2 regions of the Evansella cellulosilytica DSM 2522 genome follow, and region 2 is predicted to be linked to the other one. Evidence: a T-box and tRNA genes for the amino acid it is inferred to sense, from the RefSeq annotation. Region 2 holds a T-box; the other holds one or more tRNA genes.

Region 1 (4,416 bases), 1.5 Mb from region 2:
ACCGGCGAGTTACGATAACGTGCGAGGTTAAGTTGAAGAGACGGAGCCGCAGCGAAAGCGAGTCTGAATAGGGCGCCATAGTACGTTGTTGTAGACCCGAAACCGTGTGATCTACCCATGTCCAGGGTGAAGTCCAGGTAACACTGGATGGAGGCCCGAACCCACGCACGTTGAAAAGTGCGGGGATGAGGTGTGGGTAGGGGTGAAATGCCAATCGAACACGGAAATAGCTGGTTCTCCCCGAAATAGCTTTAGGGCTAGCCTCGAGGTGAGAGTATTGGAGGTAGAGCACTGATTGGACTAGGGGTCCCCACAGGATTACCGAATTCAGTCAAACTCCGAATGCCATTTACTTATCCTCGGGAGTCAGACTGCGAGTGCTAAGATCCGTAGTCAAGAGGGAAACAGCCCAGACCATCAGCTAAGGTCCCAAAGTATACGTTAAGTGGAGAAGGATGTGGAGTTGCTTAGACAACCAGGATGTTGGCTTAGAAGCAGCCACCATTGAAAGAGTGCGTAATAGCTCACTGGTCGAGTGACTCTGCGCCGAAAATGTACCGGGGCTAAACGTATCACCGAAGCTATGGATTGTCCTTACGGACAGTGGTAGGGGAGCGTTCCAAGGGCGTTGAAGCATGACCGGAAGGACATGTGGAGCGCTTGGAAGTGAGAATGCCGGTATGAGTAGCGAAAAGAGGGGTGAGAATCCCCTCCGTCGAAAGCCTAAGGTTTCCTGAGGAAGGCTCGTCCGCTCAGGGTAAGTCGGGACCTAAGCCGAGGCCGAAAGGCGTAGGCGATGGCAAACAGGTTGAAATTCCTGTACCACCACGTCACCGTTTGAGCAACGGGGGGACGCAGGAAGGTAGGGTAAGCGCACTGATGGATATGTGCGTCGAAGCAGTGAGGCTGACAAGTAGGCAAATCCGCTTGTCATAAGGCTGAGCTGTGATCGCGAGGGAAATTATAGTACCGAAGTTCCTGATCCTACACTGCCAAGAAAAGCCTCTAGCGAGGTGACTGGTGCCCGTACCGCAAACCGACACAGGTAGGCGGGAAGAGAATTCTAAGACGCGCGGGAGAACTCTCGTTAAGGAACTCGGCAAAATGACCCCGTAACTTCGGGAGAAGGGGTGCTCTATTAGGGTGTATGCCCGAGAGAGCCGCAGTGAATAGGCCCAAACGACTGTTTATCAAAAACACAGGTCTCTGCCAAGCCGTAAGGCGAAGTATAGGGGCTGACACCTGCCCGGTGCTGGAAGGTTAAGAGGAGGGGTTATCCTTCGGGAGAAGCTCTGAATTGAAGCCCCAGTAAACGGCGGCCGTAACTATAACGGTCCTAAGGTAGCGAAATTCCTTGTCGGGTAAGTTCCGACCCGCACGAAAGGTGCAACGATTTGGGCACTGTCTCAACGAGAGACCCGGTGAAATTATATTACCTGTGAAGATGCAGGTTACCTGCGACAGGACGGAAAGACCCCATGGAGCTTTACTGTAGCTTGATATTGGATTTTGGTACAACTTGTACAGGATAGGTAGGAGCCTTGGAAGCCGGAGCGCTAGCTTCGGTGGAGGCGTCGGTGGGATACTACCCTGGTTGTACTGGAATTCTAACCTCGGTCCGTAATCCGGATCAGGGACAGTGTCAGGTGGGCAGTTTGACTGGGGCGGTCGCCTCCTAAAAAGTAACGGAGGCGCCCAAAGGTTCCCTCAGAATGGTTGGAAATCATTCGTAGAGTGCAAAGGCATAAGGGAGCTTGACTGCGAGACATACAGGTCGAGCAGGGACGAAAGTCGGGCTTAGTGATCCGGCGGCACCGTATGGAAGGGCCGTCGCTCAACGGATAAAAGCTACCCTGGGGATAACAGGCTAATCTCCCCCAAGAGTCCACATCGACGGGGAGGTTTGGCACCTCGATGTCGGCTCATCGCATCCTGGGGCTGAAGTAGGTCCCAAGGGTTGGGCTGTTCGCCCATTAAAGCGGTACGCGAGCTGGGTTCAGAACGTCGTGAGACAGTTCGGTCCCTATCCGTCGCAGGCGTAGGAAATTTGAGAGGAGCTGTCCTTAGTACGAGAGGACCGGGATGGACACACCGCTGGTGTACCAGTTGTTCCGCCAGGAGCATAGCTGGGTAGCTACGTGTGGAAGGGATAAGTGCTGAAAGCATCTAAGCATGAAGCCCCCCTCAAGATGAGATTTCCCATCACGTAAGTGAGTAAGATCCCTCAGAGATGATGAGGTTGATAGGTCTCATGTGGAAGCATGGCGACATGTGAAGCTGAGAGATACTAATCGATCGAGGGCTTAACCAAACTTTATTAAGACGATCATTTAATCAGATAATGTTATCTAGTTTTGAGAGGATAAACTCTCATAAAAAGTCCAGTGACGATAGCGGAGAGGTCACACCCGTTCCCATGCCGAACACGGTAGTTAAGCTCTCCAGCGCCGATGATAGTTGGGGGTTTCCCCCTGTGAAAGTAGGACGTTGCTGGGCAGGTAAATGGAGGATTAGCTCAGCTGGGAGAGCACCTGCCTTACAAGCAGGGGGTCGGCGGTTCGATCCCGTCATCCTCCACCATTTATGCTGGCCTAGCTCAATTGGTAGAGCAACTGACTTGTAATCAGTAGGTTGGGGGTTCAAGTCCTCTGGCCAGCACCATATTCATTCCTTTTATAGGAGCCATTAGCTCAGTTGGTAGAGCATCTGACTTTTAATCAGAGGGTCGAAGGTTCGAGTCCTTCATGGCTCACCATTTTAAAATTGTTTGCGGGTGTGGCGGAACTGGCAGACGCGCTAGACTTAGGATCTAGTGCCTTCGGGCGTGGGGGTTCGACTCCCTTCACCCGCACCAAACGATTTTAAAAAATATATAATTAGTCCGTTATTAACTTATTTATTTGCGGGAGTAGTTCAGTGGTAGAACACCACCTTGCCAAGGTGGGGGTCGCGAGTTCGAATCTCGTCTTCCGCTCCAGTAATTTAAGTTTGTAATTCGTCTAGCCGGGGTGGTGGAATTGGCAGACACACAGGACTTAAAATCCTGCGGTAGGTGACTATCGTGCCGGTTCAAGTCCGGCCCTCGGCACCATAAGCGCCCGTAGCTCAATTGGATAGAGCGTTTGACTACGGATCAAAAGGTTAGGGGTTCGACTCCTCTCGGGCGCGCCATAATAAATTATACATGCACTAATCCCTTTATCTTTAGTATAGTGTTTGTAGATAGTTTAAATAACGGGAAGTGGCTCAGCTTGGTAGAGCACCTGGTTTGGGACCAGGGGGTCGCAGGTTCAAATCCTGTCTTCCCGACCATCTTTTTGGGGCCTTAGCTCAGCTGGGAGAGCGCCTGCCTTGCACGCAGGAGGTCAGCGGTTCGATCCCGCTAGGCTCCACCAATATTATTGATCTTTGAAAACTAAACAAAAAGCCAAGCGAAGTGGGATAGACACATTAGTCGTATATACGATTGATGAAAGGATATCCCGTCAATAAGATTTATAAATTAGCCAAAATTTAGCTTGATGTCAGAGACATCGAACTCAACAATTTTTTGGAGAGTTTGATCCTGGCTCAGGACGAACGCTGGCGGCGTGCCTAATACATGCAAGTCGAGCGGATCAAATAAGAGCTTGCTCTTATGAGATTAGCGGCGGACGGGTGAGTAACACGTGGGCAACCTGCCTTACAGACTGGGATAACTCCGGGAAACCGAAGCTAATACCGGATGATCAACGGAACCGCATGGTTCTATTGTAAAAGTTGGGAGTAATCCTAACACTGTGAGATGGGCCCGCGGCGCATTAGCTAGTTGGTGAGGTAATGGCTCACCAAGGCAACGATGCGTAGCCGACCTGAGAGGGTGATCGGCCACACTGGAACTGAGACACGGTCCAGACTCCTACGGGAGGCAGCAGTAGGGAATCATCCGCAATGGGCGAAAGCCTGACGGTGCAACGCCGCGTGAACGATGAAGGTCTTCGGATTGTAAAGTTCTGTTGTTAGGGAAGAACAAGTGCCATTCAAATAGGTTGGCACCTTGACGGTACCTAACCAGAAAGCCCCGGCTAACTACGTGCCAGCAGCCGCGGTAATACGTAGGGGGCAAGCGTTGTCCGGAATTATTGGGCGTAAAGCGCGCGCAGGCGGTCTCTTAAGTCTGATGTGAAAGCCCACGGCTCAACCGTGGAGGGTCATTGGAAACTGGGGGACTTGAGTGTAGGAGAGGAAAGTGGAATTCCACGTGTAGCGGTGAAATGCGTAGATATGTGGAGGAACACCAGTGGCGAAGGCGACTTTCTGGCCTACAACTGACGCTGAGGCGCGAAAGCGTGGGGAGCAAACAGGATTAGATACCCTGGTAGTCCACGCCGTAAACGATGAGTGCTAGGTGTTAGGGGTTTCGATACCCTTAGTGCC
Region 2 (4,416 bases):
GGGTAATTTCACGACTCATCGGTACATTTAACTCTGCTCGTGTATTACGAACGGAGCGAATGATTTCTTGAAGCAGCTGCATATCCTTAACTGCTTGTTGATCCATAAGTTCATCGTCACGTGTTGGCCAAGCTGCTACTGTGATCGACTCGCCTTCGTGCGGAAGGTATTGCCATACCTCTTCTGTAATAAAAGGCATAAACGGATGTAATAAACGCATCGTTTGGTCTAAAACGTAAGCGAGTACCGAGCGCGTAGTTAACTTCGCCTCTTCGTCATCCCCATTTAATGGTAGCTTTGCCATTTCAATGTACCAATCACAGAAGTCATCCCAAATGAAGTTATAAAGAGCTCTTCCTACTTCTCCAAACTCATACGTATCAATGAGCTTTGTTACTTGCGTGATCGTATCTTGTAAACGAGTTAAGATCCACTTATCGGCAATTGACTTTTTACCAGTTAAATCAATTTCCTCATATTTTAATCCTTCCATATTCATTAAAGCAAAGCGAGAAGCGTTCCAAATTTTATTTCCAAAATTCCAGTTCGATTCAACTTTTTCCCAATAAAAACGAAGGTCCTGCCCTGGTGAACTGCCTGTTGAAAGGAAGAAACGAAGAGCATCTGCTCCGTACTTATCAATAACATCCATCGGGTCTACACCGTTTCCAAGAGATTTACTCATTTTTCTACCTTCAGCATCTCGAACAAGCCCGTGTATGAGTACGTCTTTAAATGGTCTTTCGTTAGTAAAGTGTAATCCTTGGAAAATCATGCGTGCTACCCAAAAATATATAATGTCGTAACCTGTAACTAATACATCTGTAGAGTAGTAACGTTTGAAGTCAGGAGCTTCTTGATTTGGCCAGCCCATCGTTGAAAATGGCCATAGTGCAGAGCTAAACCAAGTATCTAAAACATCCTCATCCTGCTCCCAATTTTCGATATCCTCTGGTGCTGTACGACCTACATAAAGCTCCCCTGTTTCTTTATGGAACCACGCTGGAATTCGATGCCCCCACCACAGTTGACGAGAAATACACCAATCACGAATATTTTCTATCCAATGTAAATATGTCTTCTCAAAGCGATCAGGAACGAAGTCTACTTTACCTTCTGATTGTTGAAGCTTTATTGCTTCCTCTGCCAATGGCTTCATCTTTACGAACCACTGTGTTGAAAGATAAGGCTCTACAACTGCTCCACTACGCTCTGAATGACCAACGCTATGCATATGATCTTCAATTTTGAAAAGAATTCCTTCCTCTTGCAAGTCCTTTACGATTTGCTTTCGGCATTCAAAACGATCCATCCCTTGATATTTACCCGCATTTTCATTCATTTTTCCCGCTTCATCCATGACAAGCACACGCTCAAGGTCATGACGATTTCCAATTTCAAAATCATTAGGGTCATGAGCAGGTGTGATTTTTACAGCACCAGATCCGAAGTCCATATCTACGTAATCGTCCGCAACAATAGCAATTTCCCGGCCGACAATAGGTAGCTTTACTTTTTTTCCAATGAGATGTTGATATCGTTCGTCTTTAGGGTGTACCGCAACTGCTGTATCACCTAGCATCGTTTCCGGGCGAGTTGTCGCAACTTCTATATGACAGCTTCCATCTGCTAATGGATATTTCATATGATAAAATGCACCTTGTACGTCTTTATAAATAACCTCAATATCGGATAATGCAGTTTTCGTTTGTGGGTCCCAGTTAATAATATATTCACCACGGTAAATCAAGCCTTCTTCGTATAAACGTACAAACACTTCTTTTACTGCATCAGATAAACCTTCATCAAGTGTGAAACGCTCTCGTGAATAATCTAATGATAGTCCTAGCTTAGACCACTGTTGACGAATGGTCTCCGCATACTCTTCCTTCCATTCCCATGACTTTTCAATGAATTTCTCTCTTCCTAAATCATAACGAGAAACGCCTTCTTCGCGAAGTTTACCTTCTACCTTCGCTTGTGTCGCTATCCCCGCATGATCCATACCAGGTAACCATAATGCATCATACCCTTGCATTCTTTTCACTCGAATAAGAATATCTTGTAGTGTTGTATCCCAAGCATGACCTAAATGCAGCTTTCCCGTAACATTTGGTGGTGGGATAACAATTGTGTACGGCTTTTTATTTTCATCTCCTGTTGCTTCAAAAAACTTACCATTCACCCAGAAAGGATACCACTTTGCTTCAGTTGATTGTGGATCATACTTTGGTGGCATTGATATTTCTTTATTTTCCATTTTTTCTTCCTCCTTAAATCTTAGGGTAATCCCTTTTATGTAATAATTGATTAACATTGATTGTAACTATGCTAAAAAAACGCATAAAAAAAACTCCTCACGTCAAAGGACGAAGGGAGTTATATTCCTCGCGGTACCACCTTTGTTTACAATCAAAATAGTGGGCATTAATTAAAACCCCGTCTATAGATTGTACACTCACGGCTTTAACGGTGCTGAACCGGCTATCGCTAATGACAATGTGTTCACGATAACAACTCAAGGGCGACCTTCCACCTCTACCTCCAAGGAAACCTTTCAGCATCGATATTTCGATGGTTTCCCTCTCTGATGGGCTCAAGATGTACTCTTCCCTATCTTCGTTTTTAATAGAGTCAATTTATGTACACGTTATTTTACCTTTTATTGACTTTATAATCAATAGGCAGCTTTGAATTTTCACATTTTTCATTACTTCTACTATTTTCACCAAAAACTTTTCAACTTAAACAAAGACTATTTTTAGTACACAACTGAATTAGCCGTGCATATGAATAAAGTAAGAGCGCATAGAGAGGAGGATTACGTTGTTTAGAAGACGTAGAAGCTTCAGACAATTTCGTTGGCCTCGATGGTTTCAGCGTGGGATAGACGTATTGTATCAAATTTTATTACCTTTAATTATTTTACAATTTTTACGTATTCTCTTTTTGCCTACGACCTTTGACATTATATTATTAGGTGCCCTTGTAATCCTTTATCTTTCGCATCAAATGGGATGGTTTTCGAAGTGAATGCTTTTCGTTAAAAGATCTATATTTAATGTGGGTTACTTTGATAGAACATATTTGCTATTCCCACTTAAAATTTAGAACGGGCATTGTTTTTTAAAAGGCAACCAACCATTACAAAACTGCAGTTACTAGCGCAGGTTTATACTGGAGGTTGCCTTTTTTAGTTATTCATTTTCTTTTTTCTCAAACAAGCTTGTCATAAATCGTTGTACGCGATTCATAGTCAATATTTTCCTCTCTAATTGAGTCACTGCTTGGAGCTCAGTCATTGCATTATCTTTTTTCTTATAAGCATCTACAGCTTGGTAAATACTTTCTGGAAATGCTAAATAGCTTATAAATAAATGCTTCTCTTCTTCAAACAATGCAAAGTGTCGTTCATATAAGTGTAACCAATGCTGACCTTCTTGCTCATCCCAAGGTCTTGATTGGAAAAAATGACGGAATAATAATGCTAAATCTCTTGATGGCGTGTCTAATACTGCCTTTTCAAAGTTTAATAAATACGCAGTTCCATATTTATCAAAGCAAGCGTGCTTTCGACTCGGCTTTCCATGACATAAAACACTTCTGAAGCTTTTTTTATGTTTTGCTCCTTCTATCCATGAACTCAAATGCTTCTCTGCTTCATCGGCCATGTATAAACTTCGTTGGAAGTGCGTTAAAAAAGTAAGTTCGAATGGTGATAAGTATACATTCCCTTCTATTTGATCAGCATACCTCTCCATTTCAAGCCTTCTGTACCCCCATCGTCTTTTTAACGTTTCATATGATTCCTCTAACACTTCTTCTGAATACTCTTGTGTTCTTTCTGTTAAGCCATGGAGCCTTGCCAATTCTTCCACCATTACTTCTTCAGGGTGTACTGGGTGACGAAACTCTGTATTGTCCTCATACCAAGGCATCATATAATATGCTTGCTCATTGTACCGAACGATGTAATCCCCATATTTTGTAGGTAAAATGGGGACGACGTAATGGAAACCAATACGCTCCAATCGCCTTATGACATGAACGAACCAATCCGCTTCCTCTTGATTCATTTTTGCCTCTTTTAATGCATATACACCATTTGCAGAGAAAACTTTTTTTACTTTTCCTACAGTTTCTATTTTTTCTGGATAAATATCGTATTGAAATAGTACTGCACCTATAGGCTTTTGCTGAACTTGTATGTTCATACAGTCACCCTCTCCCGTGTGACGTCCAACCATTCAACAATTGCCTTCACTAACTTTCTAGAACTCTCCCATTGGTAGCTTAATTTCTCTTTCCACATTGCCATTTCTTCTGCATCGTCTACATTTTTCACAGAACTCAAAAACGTAATGAATTCCCAAGGTATAAGGCAATCTACTAGCAAGTTTTGTCCATGCTTATTAT

Evidence for each region. A T-box is a leader RNA that pairs with one kind of tRNA and senses whether it is charged. The one in region 2 lies ahead of BCELL_RS15380 (valine--tRNA ligase), so its partner is inferred to be a tRNA-Val.
Region 1: it has a tRNA-Val gene. The T-box ahead of BCELL_RS15380 (valine--tRNA ligase) is inferred to sense a tRNA for this amino acid. The anticodon was not compared.

The regions. Positions count from the first base shown of each region.
Region 1 covers NC_014829.1:104,122-108,537, forward strand. The annotation lists rRNA gene BCELL_RS00460 (23S ribosomal RNA) at 1-2,311, shown strand, start outside; rRNA gene rrf (5S ribosomal RNA) at 2,381-2,496, shown strand; tRNA gene BCELL_RS00470 (tRNA-Val) at 2,505-2,580, shown strand; tRNA gene BCELL_RS00475 (tRNA-Thr) at 2,586-2,661, shown strand; tRNA gene BCELL_RS00480 (tRNA-Lys) at 2,680-2,755, shown strand; tRNA gene BCELL_RS00485 (tRNA-Leu) at 2,770-2,854, shown strand; tRNA gene BCELL_RS00490 (tRNA-Gly) at 2,903-2,977, shown strand; tRNA gene BCELL_RS00495 (tRNA-Leu) at 3,003-3,091, shown strand; tRNA gene BCELL_RS00500 (tRNA-Arg) at 3,095-3,171, shown strand; tRNA gene BCELL_RS00505 (tRNA-Pro) at 3,236-3,312, shown strand; tRNA gene BCELL_RS00510 (tRNA-Ala) at 3,320-3,395, shown strand; rRNA gene BCELL_RS00515 (16S ribosomal RNA) at 3,548-4,416, shown strand, end outside.
Region 2 covers NC_014829.1:3,312,897-3,317,312, forward strand. The annotation lists gene BCELL_RS15380 (valine--tRNA ligase) at 1-2,260, opposite strand, end outside; T-box leader at 2,363-2,629, opposite strand; gene BCELL_RS15385 (hypothetical protein) at 2,827-3,033, shown strand; gene ysxE (spore coat protein YsxE) at 3,198-4,214, opposite strand; gene BCELL_RS15395 (hypothetical protein) at 4,211-4,416, opposite strand, start outside.